DNA from 3 places in the Anaerolactibacter massiliensis genome. Region 1 is predicted to be linked to each of the others. Evidence: a T-box and tRNA genes for the amino acid it is inferred to sense, from the RefSeq annotation. Region 1 holds a T-box; the other regions hold tRNA genes.
What was found. A T-box is a leader RNA that pairs with one kind of tRNA and senses whether it is charged. The one in region 1 lies ahead of serS (serine--tRNA ligase), so its partner is inferred to be a tRNA-Ser.

Region 1 (6,113 bases):
CCTTCGGAGACTGAACTACGAAGATCTGCTTATGATTCCGATCCGGATCACTGCAGATCGAACACTCTTCTCCTTCAGAAAGATTTCCGCAGATGCTGCAATGATGCAGCTTTTCCTTCACATCAATCAGTGCTTCTGCAAATTCCCTGACCTGTGACTCTTCCATCTCACTGATCAGAAGTGCATAACGCTCCGCAGTCTTAGCACCGACTCCTGGAAGTTTCCGGAAACATTCGATCAGTTTTTCCAGACTAGCCGGATACATTCTTTACATCCCCGGCATGCGGACGCCCTGTGTCACAGAGCCCATCTTCGCTTCCCGATCAGCTTTTGCTTTTGCCTGCGCATCATTGACTGCAAGCATGACCATATCCTGCAGCATATCCTTGTTCTCCTTATCCAGAAGATCTTCATCAATGGAGACTTCAGTCACTTCATTCTTTCCATTTACTTTGACTTCCACTCCATTGTTCTTTCCTTCATAGATTGTTGCGTCCAGCTCTTCTTCAATCTTTGCAAGCTTTCGCTGCATCTGCTGCGCCTGCTGCATCAGTCTCTGCATATCCATACTCATTTATCTCCTTCTATGATTTCCACATTCTCTGCTCCGAATAATTTCAGAGTCTTCTCTTCCGGAGTCAGTTCTTTTTCTACTTTCTTCTCGGGTTCTTCATAGCGATGAACCACCATCGCTTCCGGAAGGGCTTTGCCCTTCATCAGCGAAGCATAATGACTTCTCACTTCCGCATACAGATCCGCTGATGCTGCAAACGGCATCTTATCAATTCCATTTGATTTCAGATATTCATAGAACCCGCGGTTGAAATCCGCCTCAGAAATCTGATTGACCACCGCCTGAGTTCTGCAGATGAACAGAATGCGATCCGCACCGGAAGCACCAAGATCACACTGCCGAAGCACTCCGATATAGCGATTCATCTGAATTCCGCCTGTCAGCTTTTTCAGAATCTCATCATCTGCTTTCTTGTCTGCCTTTGTGCAGGAGACAAGGAATGCCGTCAGGTGATCGAGATCCAGCAATTCAATTTTCTTTCCGGAATCCGTCTTCAAAACGGGTTCTGGTTTCTCTTCCGCAGGAGTTATCGAAGGAATCGTATCAGCCGGTTCCGTTTTCATGCTTGCATGGAAGCTCACCGGTTCCGGTTCTTTCTTCTTTTCAGGTACATAAGGTTTTTCTTCTGCAGGTTCAGAAGTTCGTATCACCGCTTCAGAAGGCGTCATAAGCTCCATGCATGCAATCTCGAATACCTGAGCGGTGCTCTGCGCATTGCGATACTGGTTCTGCGCATCCATCAGCGTGCGTATCATATCCAGCAGCTCTCTTGAAGAGTGTCCTTCTGATACATGACAAGCCTGCTGTTCCGTCAGCACATGAAGCAGCGAAGCATCCGAGGTGTAATTCCAGATCACCCCATCTTTCAAGGCACTGATCAGATCTGCGGTCAGACGTTTCAGATCAATTCCATGCTGTTCTGAGTTGATGATCCGATCCAGGACTCCAGCCAGATTCTTTGCAAAGATATCATCAAGAAGACCGATCTTCTCTTCAGCAGATGCAAGTCCGTAAATCTCATCGATAGATTCTTCCGTGATATTATCAGCGGAATAAGAAGCTGCCTGCTCGAGGATACTCAAGGCATCGCGCATGCCGCCATCCGACAGTTCTGCAATCTTCTCTGCCGCATTCTGATCAAGATGGAAATTCTCCTTTGATGCAATCAAAAGCAGATGATCTTTGATCAGCGTCGTATCCACCTTCGAGAAATCAAATCTCTGGCATCTTGAAATAATCGTATTGATCAGCTTCTGAGGATCTGTTGTTGCCAGAATGAAGATCACATGTTCCGGTGGTTCTTCCAGAGTTTTCAGCAGTGCGGATGCAGCACTCGTACTCAGCTGATGAACCTCGTCGATGATATAGACTTTATGCTTACCCATCATCGGTGCAAGACGGGACCGTTCAATCAGATCTCTGATATCTTCGACATGCGTTTCATTTGCCGCATTGATTTCAATAATATCAGGGTGCGTTCCCTCAATTGCCGCTCTGCAGTTTGCACAATGGCCGCAGGGAGCTTCTGCCGGATTCTCGCAATTCACTGCCCTGGCAAGCAGACGAGCCATCGTGGTCTTTCCGGTTCCGCGAGGACCGCAGAACAGATATGCATGACCTACTTTATTTTCCTTCAGTGCATTTTTGATGGAGCGAACGACATATTCCTGGCCGACGACTTCATCAAATGTCTGAGAACGATATTTCTGATACAGTGCCAAACGACTCATGGAATTCCTCACAAACTACTTTAATTATAACAAAATCCCGTACACATAAACGGCACGGGATATACAGTTATTGAGCCTTTCTGAACTCATTTCTGTCTCTTTTTTTCTTCTTTCTCTTTTCCCGGAAGAAGTCAGAGAGAATCGCAGAGCACTCTGGCTGCAGAATACCGGAATGGATCTCCTTCGGATATGTTCCGATATGGCGGATCGTCTTGATCTGGATCAGAGAATCTACCGTTCCTCCTTTCGGATCACTAGTTCCATAATATAATGCATGGATCCTTGAAAGACCTATTACCCCGGTGCACATCATGCATGGTTCCAGGGTCACATAAAGATCGCAGTCATCCAGGCACCATGTCCCGAGTTTTGACGAAGCTTTCCGGATTGCAAGCATTTCTGCATGCGCATCTGCCTTCTGATTTTTCTCTCTGAGATTATGTGCACGCGAAATGACTTTCCCATCACGGACGATCACTGCCCCGACCGGAACTTCATCAATCACTCTCGCCTTTTCCGCTTCACGGAGTGCAAGTCTCATGAAATCTTCTGCAGTCTTCTCTTTCATAGAAATAAAAAGTGGTACACGCAGACATAAGTAGGTATGGCTGCTTCCTTCCGGACCTGACCAGGTTGTATACCATGTCTGCTGTACCAATGTGATTATACCGGAAACAGAAGCTTTCATCAACTTCCGGAATCAGCGTTTTCAGGACCTTCTGAAACCTGCATAAATAAGCCATTTTCTGGCATGCAATGCTGAAACGTCCGTTTTCCGGAATCGAATTTTTATTTTACACATCATTACCAATCTCATTTTCGTTCATCGTTCATTTCAGCATCACAATTTTTCTGATCAGATTTTCCCTGTTCTGCCCTCGGAGATGCCACATCTTGACGTTAGGGAATTAGTCTGCAATCCATTCATGGAGAATTCCATACATTTCACGAATCCAGTAAGAAGGCAGAACATACCACGGAGTCGGGGAACCAAGCAATTCGTAGTCCAGATGGTAATGCCGGGCAAGGTATCCTGCTCGATACAGATGGAAGTCAGAAGTGACAATCAGGACGGAGGCACTGAGATGATTATTCTGCAGGACTGTTTCAGAATATTCGATATTTTCTCTGGTGGAATGAGATTGGTTTTCCAGATAGATTCGGTCGGATTTGATTCCATGTTCGATCAGGTAATCTTTCATGGATTCTGCTTCTGTGTATCCTCTCTGATCGTCCAGCCCTCCTGAAACGATAATTGCTGAATGAGGGTTATCATTCAGATATTCCAGTGCAGTATCCAGTCTCTCACGCATTACATCTGATGGTCTGCCATCATCATTGACGCCGCTTCCCAGAATGATTACCGTGCTGTTCTCCTTCTGACCATTGCTATGAACGGACAGGATCAGACCGGTTGTAATCACTGCCAGGGAAATGACAGCAGCAATGACTAGATATAAGATGGAGCAAATCACTTTATAAAATCTGCTCTTATGTCTGCTGCACCATTCTCTGATTTGGCAGTGATATTTTGCCGCCAGAAATATCAGTACTGAGACAATCAGACCCGTATTTGTTCCGATATTCCAGTATCCTAATCCTTCTGTGCATAGAAACCATATGGTTCCGAACAGACCTGCTATCTCCAGTATCTTCATAGTCTTGGCAATTGTTTCACGTGAAACATTTTTAGTTGTTCTCTCTTATTATATCTTCCCTTTCTTCATAAAAAAGACAGGAGTCTGACTCTCCTGTCTTACGAGGGAAGAACTCTGAAGATTACAGAGTGTTCTTCTTTTCTTTCTTCGGGACAAGAATTTCCTGGCCGCCCATATAAGGACGAAGCGGTTCAGGGATTCTTACAGTCCCATCAGCCTGAAGGTTGTTTTCAAAGAAGGCAATCAGCATTCTCGGCGGAGCAACAACCGTGTTATTCAAAGTATGAGCGAAGTAGTTGCCCTTCTCTCCCTTGATGCGAATGCCTAGTCTTCTTGCCTGGGCATCACCGAGGTTGGAGCAGCTGCCTACTTCGAAGTATTTCTTCTGACGCGGAGACCAAGCTTCAACGTCGCAGCTCTTAACTTTCAGGTCTGCAAGATCTCCAGAGCAGCATTCCAGCGTGCGGACCGGAATATCCAGAGAACGGAAGAAGTCTACACTGTTATGCCAGAGCTCATCATAGTACTTCTTGGAGTCTTCCGGCTCGCAGACAATCACCATTTCCTGCTTTTCAAACTGATGAACACGATACAAACCTCTCTCTTCAATGCCATGCGCACCGACTTCCTTCCGGAAGCACGGGCTGTAGGAGGTCAGCTTATAAGGAAGACGATCTTTCTTCAGCGTACGATTCATGAAGCGGCCGATCATGGAATGCTCGGAAGTACCGATCAGATATAGATCTTCGCCTTCAATCTTATACATCATGTTCTGCATTTCAGAGAAGGACATGACGCCATTGACGACATTTCCGTGGATCATGAACGGCGGAATGAAGTATGTGTATCCCCTGCCGATCATGAAGTCACGTGCGTAGCTCAGAATGGAAGAATGCAGACGAGCAACATCTCCCATCAGATAATAGAATCCATTTCCTGATGTCTCTCTTGCACTATCCAGATCCAGGCCATCCAGGGATTCCAGAATATCCGTATGATATGGAATTTCGAAGTCAGGCACTACAGGTTCACCGAAGCGCTCAATTTCAACATTCTCAGAATCATCTTTTCCAATCGGAACAGAAGGGTCAATGATGTTCGGAATCACCATCATTCTCTTCTTGATTTCATCCTGAAGCTTTTCCTCGCTCTCTTCCAGATCCTGGAGTTCCTTCTCAAGATCCTTTACCTTCTGCTTGGCCGCTTCAGCCTCGTCCTTCTTGCCTTCTCTCATCAGAAGTCCGATTTCCTTGGAGATCCTATTGCGGTCGCCGCGAAGTGCATCGCCTTTTGTCTTTGCATCACGGAACTGCTTGTCGAATTCAGCAACTTCATCAACTAACGGAAGTTTTTCATCCTGGAATTTCTTGCGAATATTCTCTTTCACGAGTTCCGGATTTTCGCGAATAAGCTTGATATCAATCATATAGTCCTCCTGAAAATAAAAAACACCATCCGATAAGGGACGATGTGTTGATCGCGGTGCCACCCTATTTGCCAAAATTGTTTCACGTGAAACAATTCAGACCACTCAAGACTGGCAGATAACGGCTGCCACCGGAAAGGATTGGTTTCACTCCGGGAAGGATTTCATTCCGGCATCTGTCAGCTCGCATCATCCGCTGACTTTCTGAAAGAATACCAGGAAACTACTTGTTCCCATCACTGTTTATGGCTTCATTTAAGCATCGGCAGGCAGGTTTGTCAAGGTCTGCAGAAAGATGCTATCATGTACCAGAAAGCAGGTAAATTCCTTGAAAAAACACCTCATATTCATGCTCACAGGAATACTCTTTCTGAGTGCATGTTCCAAACAGAACAGTACCTCACAGACCACCACACAGGATGAATATTATGGCCCGGTTGTGAGTGAAGATACCAGAACAGACGAAGAAAAAGAACTGGAAATGATCCAGAACTGCATTGCAGATTACCAGACGGATACGATTTCAGATGCAGAAAAAAGACTGGAAAACCAGGGAATCCATTTTCCCAGTCTTCCTCTTGAACTGATCTCCCTTCCAGAGATCAGCTCCCTGGATGATCTGATCCAGGTCGAAGTAGATTCTTCTACCAGCAATATCTATTACACCGGCATGTACCTGGTCAATGACAAATACCAGGTATACTTCATGATTTATAACCCTACAG
Region 2 (6,113 bases), on a different contig from region 1:
CAGGTGCTTTATCAGGTAAGTCATGCAAGCAAGTCCTTCGGTGCGGATTCCGTATTCGAGGACGTGCAGTTTGAAATCAAGGGAACTGAGAAGGTGACGATCGTCGGCCGCAATGGCTGCGGAAAGACTACATTCCTTCGCTGCATGTGCGGAGAGATGGATTTCGATTCCGGAACGGTTTCCAGAATGAACGGGGTCACGATCGGGTATCTTGCGCAGAAGCCGCTGTCGGATGACAATCTGACGGTTGATCAGGAACTGCGGGCGGTCTTTGAGCCTGTTCTTGCCATGGAACATGAGATGCATGATCTGGAAGAACGGATGAAGACAGATTCTTCCGAGAAACTCCTTTCCCGCTACGCAGAACTGCAGGAAAAATTTGAGGCTGTTAATGGCTACAGCTGGGAATCCGAGATGATGACGGTCTTCACGAAGTTCGGCTTTGCGCCGGAGGAGATTCATCGGAAGATCGGCGAATTCTCCGGGGGGCAGAAGACCAGAATCGCATTCGTGAAGCTTCTTCTCTCCAAGCCGGATATCCTGCTTCTGGATGAGCCGACGAACCATCTCGACATGGAGACGATCGAGTGGCTGGAAGGCTATGTGAAGAACTACCCGAAAGCGGTTGTCATGGTTTCTCATGACCGGATGTTTCTGGATCATACGGCGGATGTTGTCTATGACATGGAATACGGGAAGATGACCCGCTATGTCGGTAACTATTCTTCGTTTGTCGTGCAGAAGAAGAATAATCTGGAACGCCAGGAACAGGCGTATGAGCGTCAGCAGAAAGATATCCAGCGTCTGCAGGAACTGATTGAGAAGTTCCGCTATAAGAAGAACAAAGCATCGTTTGCACAGTCGAAGATCAAGTATCTGGATCGGATGGAAAAGCTTGATCCGGTGCAGAAAGCAGATATGAAGACGTTCCATGCGCACTTCACTCCGCGGATCAAAGGCGGCGAGAAGGTGCTGGAAACAGATCATCTGAAGATCGGCTATGATCATCCGCTGACCGAAGTATCCATGTCGATGCGCAGAGGCGACCGCATTGCGATCATCGGTCCGAATGGATGCGGCAAGTCTACGTTCGTGAAGACGCTGATGGAACTGATTCCTTCGCTTGGCGGTTCGTTCTTATGGGGTCATCAGATTGAGAAGGGATACTTCGATCAGCAGCTTGCGCAGTTCTCTTCCGGTAAGACGGTATTGGAAGAACTATGGGATGAGAATCCGGATCTCGACAGGACGCAGGTGAGATCTGTTCTCGGTCAGTTCCTGTTCAGTGCGGATGAAGTATTCAAGACCGTGGATGTGCTTTCAGGCGGTGAGAAGGTCCGGCTGAGTTTTGCAAAGCTTCTGCTTCAGCATTCCAATGTGCTGATTCTCGATGAGCCGACGAACCATCTGGATATTCCAGGCAAGGAAGCACTGGAAGAATCTCTGAAGGGATTTTCCGGAACGATTCTGTTTGTCAGCCATGACCGCTATTTCATTGAACAGCTGGCTACTGGTCTGCTGATCATGGAGAATGGCGGCGCAGAATATCGCCCGATGACGTATGATGAATACGTAGCAGAGAAGAACGGAATCCCCGCTCCGGAACCGAAGAAGCAGGAAGCTGCTGCACCAGTGATTCCGGAAAAGACAGCTGAGAAGATGCTCAGCCCGGATGGAAAGAAACGGGAGATTGCAAAGCTGGAGAAGCAGATCACGGAAAAGGAACAGGATCTGGAAGCTCATCGTGCGCTGCGCTTTGAACCCGAGTACTATCAGGATTATCAGAAGATGAATGAACTCGATGAGAAGATCGATGATATTCATAACGAGCTTGCCCATCTCTATGAGAAATGGGAAGAGATGAATTCCTGATCATCTCTGGAGGAATGCGGAATCATGGAATGCTGGAAATGTCATAAGCCAATCCCGGATCGGGCCGAGAAGTGCCCGTACTGCGGTGCTATCACGCATAATAAAGTAGATGCAGTTCTGAGCAAAGCAGCAGATGCGATCAATCCGAAGAAGCTGTTTAAGAAACTTGGTAAGTAAATTTGTCTTCTATCTATCGAAACTCGCAGGATGATTCCTGCGTTTTTCTTATTCTCCATAAACGATTGAGAAATATTCTGCCTGTCATTTCCCCATTTTCAGCTTTCAGGCAGGTCCTGTTTGAATCATTTAGGTTGTTGAGAAAAGGCTTTCAGTATCAGCTTAATCAACACTAGTGAAGCAGGAGAGGTGTTTATAAATGATCGAGCCATTGAAGAAGAGAAGATTGATCCGGAGACCGGGTATCCGAGATAGATGCAGAAAACGCACTATCGCGGATACGACAGAAATCGGAAAGCAGTTCGGTATGAATACAAGCACCATGTATATCTGCTGAAGATCAGCGAGGATCCAGGAGTGCCGAACGATATAGCGAGGGATTCCGGCAAAATCCAGCGAATATACAACAGCAGGACCAGCGCAGAAAGATACCATGGGAGAATGGACTGGGACTTCTGCTTTGAGAATCACACAATCCGCGCTCTGAATAGGCAGCAGACAAGAAGAATACAGCAGCAGATGTTTTCAGTGCGCTATGAATCAGGATATCAGGCACTAGGGAGATGATAAGCAAGTCTGAAGCTGCCTGCTGCAAGCCAATAATTCAAGAGCCCTGCTTTTTGGCCGAAGAAAGCATCTGCCGTATTTGCGTTTTGGGTCTACAAAATGGTTCTGTTTTTAATGATCATGCATGGTCAAGCGTAATGTTGTAAGATCAAGGTAGTCATAGAGGGGAAATGTGACAATGAAATCGAGTATCAGAAAAGAACTGCTTTGGATAGCTGCATTGTGTTTTCTCGTTCTCGGAATGACAGGATTCAGCAATGGTTCCTTGTCAGAAGAAATCCTCGGGATCCTAGGAACATTACTATTGCTGTTATCTGGTGGAAAGCATCATCGTATTCCAGACGGCAGCAGACTGATTAAATCGGTTCTCTGCATTACCTGCCTCTTTACCATGGCATGTGCAGGGCAGGCGGCTGATGCATCCGCAGCGATTGCACCGGAAAGCACTGCTGCCGCGACAGCAATTTCGCAGGATTTAGCAGCTGAAGAGAATAACGCTGAACCAGCTTCTGACACATTAGAAACTCCGACGCCTGAAACTGCTGAAGCATCTACGCCAGAGCCGACTCCAACACCAACCCCTGCACCTACCCCGACTCCCACACTGTCACCTACTCCTATCCCAGAGCCGACACCAACTCCTACTCCGGAACAGACTCCGACCCCGGATGACTGCGGATGGGTATCAGATGCATCCTATGTTCAGGGAGGCTATTGTTCCTATCACCCGGAATGGTATTCCGATGCGGATCGGGTTCAGACGGAGACTTATACTGAGCAATCCGGAGGCGGTACAAGCAATTTCCAGACCTATGATGATCCGTATGCTGGAAGTGCTCCGTATATCGGTAATGCCAATTCCAGGAAGTTCCATTATTCCTGGTGCAGCAGCGTCTCTGATATGAAGCCATCTAATCGAGTGGAATTCTACAGCCGGGATGATGCAGTAAATTCCGGATATGTCCCATGCAAGAGATGCAATCCGTGAAAATATAAGGAAAGTCTTTCTATAATAAAACCGCTCAGAATAAGAATTCTGAACGGTTTTTTACATGGCGGAGAAGGAGGGGTTCGAACCCTCGCACGCTTGCACGTCTGCTGGTTTTCGAAACCAGTCCCTTCAACCACTTGGGTACTTCTCCGTGTGCCTGTTGATTATACCATAGCTGGAGGAATGGAGGTACAAGTTTTCAATCCGGATCCTGAGTCAGAACAGATCCTGGAATATATGTTAAGATCACTGCTGAAAGGATTGAATATGAAAGTTCATTTTTCAGATTATCTTACCCGGATAGCTCCGGGGATCCACAAGCTGATCAGCCTTCTGGAGGAACATTATGACTATGTAAGCGTGCTTTCGTCTGATTCTGTCGGGTTTCAGGCATCGATCATGCAGAGATCGAAGCAGATCAGCCACCAGACATTGACGACGGAGCGGGGAAATACGGTACGGGTATGCAGGAATGGCCTGTACAGCGAATATGCATTCAACGACTTTGATCCGGAACATCCGGAGGTAATGGAAGAGAAGATCTGCAGGAATCTGGATCGGCAGCTAGAACTGCTGCAGAAGACGGGAACTGCTGTCTATCAGACACCGGTGATGGAAGAAGAACCGCTGCAGTTTTCTGCAGAGATGGAAACAGAAGAAATGCCGGAGAACTGCGATCTTGAGAAACTGGTGAAGTTCTTCAGCAAGCTGAGTGAGGAAGGTGTTTCTCATCCGGATATTGTCGAATGCGTGGCAAATGCTTCTTCAACCCATATCTCGAAGATGTTCATGAGCCAGAAGCGGGATATGCGGCAGAGCTATGTGATTTCAGAAGGCATGGTTGCTGCAATCGGCATGAGAGATGGAAAAAGCGTTCAGGGCTATTCTGCGGTCAGCGGAAGAAAAGGACCGGAGATTTTCAGAGGCATGGATCAGTGCCTGAAGGAAGCGCTGAAGCAGGCAGATGAACTGCTTGGAGCTGAAACGGTGAAGCCTGGCATGTATGATGTGATCCTGTCTCCGGAGGTATCCGGGCTGATTGCGCATGAAGCATTCGGCCATGGGGTTGAGATGGATATGTTTGTGAAGAACCGGGCGCTTGGCAAGGATTATATCGGGAAGCGGGTAGGTTCTGATCTGGTTACCATGCATGAAGGAGCTGCGGTTCTTGAAGAAGTTTCTTCGTATGCGTTTGATGATGAAGGAACGCTGGCTGGAGATGTGGTGGAAATTGATCATGGCATTCTGAAGACCGGCGTATGCGATGTATTGAGTGCACTGCGTCTTCATACGAAGCCGACAGGAAACGGAAAGCGGCAGAACTTCGAACATAAGGTTTATTCGCGCATGACGAATACGATCTTCGAGGGAGGAAATGATTCCATGGAAGATATGATCCATTCGATTTCTCATGGCTATCTTCTCTCTGGCATGTATTCCGGCATGGAAGATCCGAAGCACTGGGGCATTCAGTGTATTGTGCAGAGAGGATATGAAATCAGAGATGGAAAGCTGACCGGCAAGGTATGCGGACCGATTGTGCTGACCGGATATGTACCGGATCTGCTCGGATCGATCTCAATGGCTGCGCATGATGTGCAGGCATTCGGTTCGGGTTATTGCGGCAAGGGCTATAAGGAGTTCGTCAAGGTTTCTGACGGCGGTCCTTATCTGAAGGCGAAAGCGAGGTTAGGCTGATGGATGAGAAAATCCTGGAATTGCTGAAAGAGTCCGGTGCAGCTGGCTGGGAAGTCACGGATACGGTGAAAGAAGGATGGGAGTTCTATTTCATCCGTCATGAACTGGATCAGAACCGGATTGTGGATACCGAGCATATAACGGTATGCGTGTATGAATCCATCGGAGATGGAAAAGAACTTGGTTCTGCAAGAATGGAGATTCCGGCTGGTTCGGAAGAATCAGAAGTCAGAGATATGATCGCGCAGCTGCGCAGAGAAGCATCGCTGGTGAAGAATCCGTACTATGAGCTTCATCATCCTGGTTCTGGTGTGCCGGAATCTCAGAAAGCGATAGATCCTGCGGTGATTGCAGAGGATTTCATCCGCACGATGACAGAACTTCCGGAGACGGAGAGTGAGGATATCAATTCCTATGAGATCTTCACGAGCTCGATGAAGCGGAGATTCATCAATTCCAATGGAATTGATGTGACTTCGGTGTATCCGGAGTCAATGATCGAAGTAGTTGTCAATGCCAGAAAAGACGGACATGAAATCGAACTGTACCGGAACTATACGTCCGGAACGTGCGATGCAGAGATGCTGAAGAAGGATCTTGCAGAGACGATGCAGATGGGCAGAGATCGTCTGAATGCAGTACCGACGCCTGCTCTTGGATCTGGCGATCTGGTGCTGGCTGGTCCGGATGCAGCAAAGATCTATGAGTATATGACGGCTCATCTTTCTTCAGATTATATCTATCGGAGGTTCTCAGACTGGGCGATCGGAACCGAAGCAGTGAAGGAAGTAAAGGGAGATCGTTTCAC
Region 3 (6,113 bases), on a different contig from region 1:
ATTGAAGGCAAGGATGAGACTCCGGGCATCGGCGATACTGCGATGGAGACGATGGCACAGGAGATCAAGGATTCCGGAAGTATCGGAGTTGATACGGTTTCCGGTGCTACGGTTACCAGTGATGCAGTTCTGGAAGCAGCAGCTGCAGCGCTGACTTCCGCAGGACTGAATCCGGATGATTACAAGACCGCAGTCTCTGCTGCAACCGCAGCCGGAGATGTCACGGAAGAAGCAGATGTTGTCGTAGTCGGTGCCGGCGGAGCGGGCATGGTTGCCGCAATCACGGCAGCGGATGCAGGCAAGTCGGTCATCATTCTGGAAAGCCAGGCAATGGGCGGCGGCAACTCCGTACGTTCGACCGGCGGCATGAATGCGGCTAAGACCGTCTACCAGGATGACAATGACTTCGATGAAGCAGCCGGTGTCGAGAAGACATTGAAGACGGCAGCAGAGAAATATGCAGACAATGAGACGATCACTGCTCTGGCCAAGACAGTTCAGGAACAGTGGGATGCGTACCAGGCAGATCCGCAGGGATACTTCGATTCCACCGAGCTGTTTGAACTGGATACGATGATCGGCGGCAAGGGCATCAATGATCCGGAACTGGTGAAGACGCTCTGCGAGAACAGCGCAGATGCGATTGACTGGCTGGATACGATCGGTGCATCTCTGCACAACGTCGCACAGTTCGGCGGCGCAAGCGTCAAGCGGATTCACCGTCCGGTCAATGACGAGGGCAAGACCGTTGCAGTCGGAGCTTATCTGGTTCCGATTCTGACGCAGAATGTCGAGGACAGAGGCATCACGGTTCATTACAACACAACAGCGAATAAGATTCTGATGTCGGATGGCAAGGCAGCCGGGGTTCAGGCAGAGCAGAAGGATGGTTCCACGCTGACCGTCAATGCGAAGGCAGTGGTATTAGCTACCGGCGGGTTTGGAGCAAACAATGCGATGGTTGCAGAGCAGAATCCGGCACTGGACGGCTATATCACGACGAACGCACCGGGCGCACAGGGCCAGGGCATCGTGATGGCAACGGCAGAGGATGTCGGAGCAGCGACGGTAGATATGGATCAGATCCAGCTTCATCCGACAGTCCATGTCGCGGATGACGGCAGTGCAAACCTGATCACGGAAGGACTCCGCGGAGATGGTGCAATTCTCGTGAACAAGGAAGGATCCCGTTTCACGGATGAAGTCGGTACGAGAGACAAGGTCAGTGCAGACGAGAATGCGCAGACAGACGGACAGGCATGGCTGATTGTCGACCAGTCGATGTATGATGCTTCGACGGTCATCCAGGGCTATGTAACCAAGGGATGGACGGTTCAGGGCGATACGGTCGCAGATCTGGCTGCAGCGATGGGTGTTGACGCTGATACGCTGACAAAGACGATTGATGACTGGAATACATGCGTTGCCAATGAGAGCGATCCGGATTTCGGCAGAACCTCATTCAACCATCAGCTGGAAGGCACGATGTATGCGATCCTGGTACAGCCGGGTGTCCATCATACGATGGGCGGCCTGAAGATCGATTCTTCTGCAGAAGTAGAGAAAGCAGATTCGAGCGTGATTCCGGGACTGTTCGCAGCAGGCGAAGTGACGGGCGGCGTGCATGGTGCAAACCGTCTGGGCGGAAACGCAGTCGCAGACTTCGTCGTATTCGGCAGAATCGCTGGGCAGAGTGCTGCTGACTACGCTAAGTAATCATTATTTCTGATTTCATTGATCCGGAGGTCGCAGGACTTCCGGATCTTTTTTTCTTTTTCTGCTTTCTTTTTCCTGGTAGAATGAGGACGGCTTTCGCTGAGGATAACGATATGCACATTCGGACCATCTGCATCACCTGTCTATGCGCTGCTCTTCTGAGCGGCTGCTCCGCTCATCAACCTGAGGCTCCGGCTGCGGAGCCTTCTGCAACCCCGACAGCGACTCCTGCTGAAACTTCTGTCCCGGAAAATACTTCGCTTCCATCTGTCCTCGGTGACTGGGATCCTACGGATCCGCTTTACGGAAGCGATCCATCTGCAGATGGCACTGCCCTTGGCTGCGTCGGATCTGATGCGGTGGTAAATGTAATCGTTTATATGAATCAGGGCGTGACGGCTGTCTATGACCAGGATGGTACTCTCATCAGAGCTTTATTATGCTCGCCAGGAAAAGACCGGAGCTGCTACGGGAGCTGGTCCGGATATTCGGATGAAAAGACCGTAACCCTCGGAACAGAGCGCGGTGCAGGGTGGCACAGCCTGTATGGCGGAGTATATACGCCTGCGTATATCACGATCTATGATGCGATCCTGTTTCATTGTGTTCCGTATTATTCGATGAGCCGGGATACGCTGGAAGTTGAAGAATATAAAAAACTCGGAACGCCTGCTTCGCTTGGCTGCATCCGCCTGGCGCTCGGAGATCTGGTGTGGCTTTACAACCATGTCGGTCCGGGTTCGACCGTGACACTTTCGTATTCTCAGACCTATGAAGGAGATATTCCGGAAGCTGCTGAGCTGCCGGAATCCTGATCGTTCAGTCCTGTCTGCTCTGCAATCTGCTCAGACTTTTTCTGGTCCTCTGAAAGGTCCAGAAAAAGATGGACCCTGCTGCTGCCAATAAGATAATTGCCGGAAGATCTCCAGGCTGAGGGTGTTTCAGAAAGGAAAGGATGCCGATCACAGCAAAGAAGAAACTGAATCCGGCAGTAAGAAGGGAGAGAAACGCCCATATTTTCCAGAGAATGATTCTTGCGTCTTTGTCCATGGAAACTCCTCCCGATTCTGTCAAGACCATTTTATCCTTACAGGGATTTTACCATGAGTTCAGGATAATCTGATGTTTCCAGGTTAAAATGAAAGCAGGACAGGAGAATAGTTATGGGAATGGCAGTGGCTGCAGCTGCGTTAATCATCTATGGCCTCTATGCAGATCATCAGAATCGGATCCTCTCAGGAATTCTGCTTGCTCTTGACTGCATCGGCTGGTTTTATTTTCTTCATCCTCCGATCAATGTCCATTCGTTCCAGTTCTGGCTATTCTGCTGGCTGATGGTTTTCACCGGGATCATCCTGTTCCGGAAAGGACCGGTGATCAGAACAAAGAATCCAGGTCATCCTGGGAAAAAGAATCTGAAGAACGAATCCGATTATTCTGATCTGAAGCGTTTTTTCATTGCAATCCCTGGATTAATTGCAATGGCTGTATTTGCGGTCTGCTGGGCCTTCATTGATCTATTGTGTTCGCCGCTATTCCGGTCGCGTGATTATTCCCGGCGGATTTCTGCCGAAACCGTCAGCTTCTCAGAAATTCCGGCTTTCAATTTTTCTGAAACTGCGGTCATTGACCGCGAAAGCGCGCAGCTCGTCGGGGATAAGGTCATGGGGGAGATGACGGATCTTGTTTCGCAGTTTGATGTGAGCGGAGAATATAGCCAGATTTCCTATGAAGGCGGCACTTATCGAGTGACGCCGCTTGCCTACAGCGGGCTGATCAAGTATTTCCGGAATGCTTCCCAGGGTGTTCCGGGTTATATTCTGGTGAATACGACAACTGGCAATGCAAGGCTTCAGAGGCTAAGCCAGAAGATGAAATATGTTCCATCTGCCTATTTCAATGACAATCTTTACCGCCGGCTGAGGTTTGCCTATCCGACGGTGCTGTTCGGCAATCCGACGTTCGAGATTGACGATGAGGGCAATCCGTATTATGTCTGCACAACCTACACGTATACCGGCATTACCGCAATGAAGAAGGCTGCGGGAGTGATCCTGTACGATCCGACTGATGGGAGCTCAGAGCGCTATTCTCTTTCCGATGTTCCCTCCTGGGTAGACCGGGTATTCCCGGAATCGCTGGTCAATGAAGAACTGAATGATTATGGGAAATATCAGAAAGGATTCTGGAATTCTCTGTTCGGACAGGAAGGAGTCATTCAGACTTCAGAGGGCTATAACTACATCTCGAAAGACGGAGATATCTGGCTCTATACCGGCATGACCAGTGCAGCAAGCGATGAATCCAATCTCGGCTTCATGCTGGTAGACCTCAGGACGCATGAAGCTCAGTATACCTCCGTCAGCTGCGCGACGGAAACAGCGGTCATGGCCAGTGCAGAAGGAGAAGTTCTGAATTATGGATATACTGCAACATTCCCCACGCTGATCAATGCCGGCGGGAAACCAGTATATCTGCTTTCTCTGAAAGACAGCGCAGGTCTGATCAAGATGTATGCGATGGTAGATGCCCAGGATTATCAGCAGGTCTATACGGCAAAAGCTGAGAAAGAACCAGGCAGTGCCATTGCACAGCTTCTGAAGCAGGTCGGGGGAGCATCTTCAGAGGTGCTGAAAACAGTTTCTTTTGTCATCAGAGATCTGAACCAGGTTGAGCTCAGCGGCAATACCGTGCTGTTTCTCAGCGATGGATCTGCAGTCTACCGGCTGGATCTCTCAGAGGAGAATGCTGCGAAAGCCGCATTTCTGAAAACCGGCGACTCGATCTCCTGTTCCTACAGCGAAGAAGAATCCGGAGTCCGGAATATCATGAGCCTGGAATGATCCGGAGAGAAAGTGCAGAAGTGAAAGATGGGAAGCAGATTGTTTCTGTATTCTTCCAGGAAAAAGATGCGGAAGAACCGGCAGAAACCGGTGCGTCAGACTGAATGGTCTCTGGTCCTCTGAAGCCTTCCTTGTGCGTGGATAACAGCTTCCTGAAAGGCCTGAAATTTGCGGTTGTGCTTTGAGGGGGTTTGCGGTATACTAACTAAGCGCCTGATAAGGAGCATGAGACCATTGCAGGAATACCCAAGTGGTTGAAGGGGCAGGCTTGGAAAGCTTGTAGACCTGTAACAGGGTGCCAGGGTTCAAATCCCTGTTCCTGCGCCATAGTTAGAAAAAGCCTATCAAAATAGGCTTTTTTTGTCTTATAAGAATTTCAATTCGGTTTGATAAAACGAATAAGGTGATCACAAGGTCATCTAAAATGAGACGGTACGACAAAAACATGTCCAGGATTGATCTGTCTTTGTCAGCAGTGATTGTGATTTCTGAAATGATAAGAATCTTTGCGGTACATGTCGTTTAAGCAGAACGGGCATAGAAGATGGTCTTCACAATGCTCAGGGTCTTTATCAACTGAACGCAGCAGATCGAGATCTTTCTGCGGTACTTCTTCTTCGTAACCGCATCTCTCGCATTTCATCAATACAGTTTTCTCGGTATTGTCTGTCATTGGATATTCCTTCCAGCGGATTATAAGTTTCCGCATATAACATGATCTCGCCGCATCTGCAGCGGAGAACATCGCGATTATAAGAATCAAGGCACATCGTACGGAAACGAAGCTTATGAAGACGGGAAGTCAGCTGCTTCTTCCGCTGTTCCTTCGTCCTGGCATCATTTCGTTTCTGACTGATCAATGCATAGATTTTTTCCAGATGGTCCTTTAATCTGGGATTGTAAAAACCATAGTAGCGTACGGTCCTGAAGTTTTCATCCTGGATATGAATGATCATCTTCTTGAGAAGATCGAGACCGTTTCGTGAACGGTGATTCTCTTGCCGGCCGTGAGGCATAACGCATCATATAACTGACACAGCCCTGAACGTCTTTGGAATGATCGCGTTCTTTCTGTCCTTTGTCATCCGGATCGCGATCCTTGGCATATACGTAAAACCCATCTGTGTTCTTCCGATAGGCGAGGTTTTTCAGGGGCTTGAACTGAGTGCCGAAATGTTCTGACATCAGGCGGGTTACTTCGTACTGCCAGGTTTTCCGGAGACTTTCGAAATTGAAATAGTTGAAATTCTTATAGGTGTTTGAGACAGGATCATAAATGATTTCGGCGACAAGAAAATGGATATGAGGGTTCCACTTCAGGTCACGGCCGAACGTGTGAATTGCGGCAATCCCACCGAACTCCTGCAGGTGATCGAAGTTATGAAACAGGTAATAGGTATTCTTGTATCTGAGAGCTTTCCCGTATTTCTTTCGCTGAAGCTTACGAAAGAAGCTCTCATTGGTAACTTTGAGCAAGGTATTTCTGGCTGCCACGAAAAGCAGATTCAGAGCAGATCTGTCCTTGCGGAACCAGGCTCTGTATTCTTCAGGGAT

Region 2: it encodes a tRNA-Ser, which carries the amino acid that the T-box ahead of serS (serine--tRNA ligase) is inferred to sense. The anticodon was not compared.
Region 3: it encodes a tRNA-Ser, which carries the amino acid that the T-box ahead of serS (serine--tRNA ligase) is inferred to sense. The anticodon was not compared.

What each region holds. Positions count from the first base shown of each region.
Region 1 is NZ_OLMH01000001.1:110,951-117,063, reverse strand. It holds gene recR (recombination mediator RecR) at 1-265, opposite strand, end outside; gene C7E00_RS00615 (YbaB/EbfC family nucleoid-associated protein) at 269-568, opposite strand; gene dnaX (DNA polymerase III subunit gamma/tau) at 571-2,304, opposite strand; gene C7E00_RS00605 (nucleoside deaminase) at 2,372-2,872, opposite strand; RNA gene ffs (signal recognition particle sRNA small type) at 2,879-2,964, opposite strand; gene C7E00_RS00595 (YdcF family protein) at 3,213-3,779, opposite strand; gene serS (serine--tRNA ligase) at 4,084-5,388, opposite strand; T-box leader at 5,421-5,637, opposite strand; gene C7E00_RS00585 (hypothetical protein) at 5,828-6,113, shown strand, end outside.
Region 2 is NZ_OLMH01000002.1:19,268-25,380, forward strand. It holds gene C7E00_RS03580 (ABC-F family ATP-binding cassette domain-containing protein) at 4-1,872, shown strand; gene C7E00_RS03585 (zinc-ribbon domain-containing protein) at 1,897-2,049, shown strand; gene C7E00_RS16315 (hypothetical protein) at 2,795-3,604, shown strand; tRNA gene C7E00_RS03600 (tRNA-Ser) at 3,670-3,758, opposite strand; gene C7E00_RS03605 (TldD/PmbA family protein) at 3,791-5,305, shown strand; gene C7E00_RS03610 (metallopeptidase TldD-related protein) at 5,305-6,113, shown strand, end outside.
Region 3 is NZ_OLMH01000002.1:344,888-351,000, forward strand. It holds gene C7E00_RS05230 (flavocytochrome c) at 1-1,716, shown strand, start outside; gene C7E00_RS05235 (L,D-transpeptidase family protein) at 1,830-2,531, shown strand; gene C7E00_RS05245 (hypothetical protein) at 2,880-4,559, shown strand; tRNA gene C7E00_RS05250 (tRNA-Ser) at 4,796-4,886, shown strand; partial or broken gene C7E00_RS05260 (transposase zinc-binding domain-containing protein) at 5,132-6,113, opposite strand, start outside.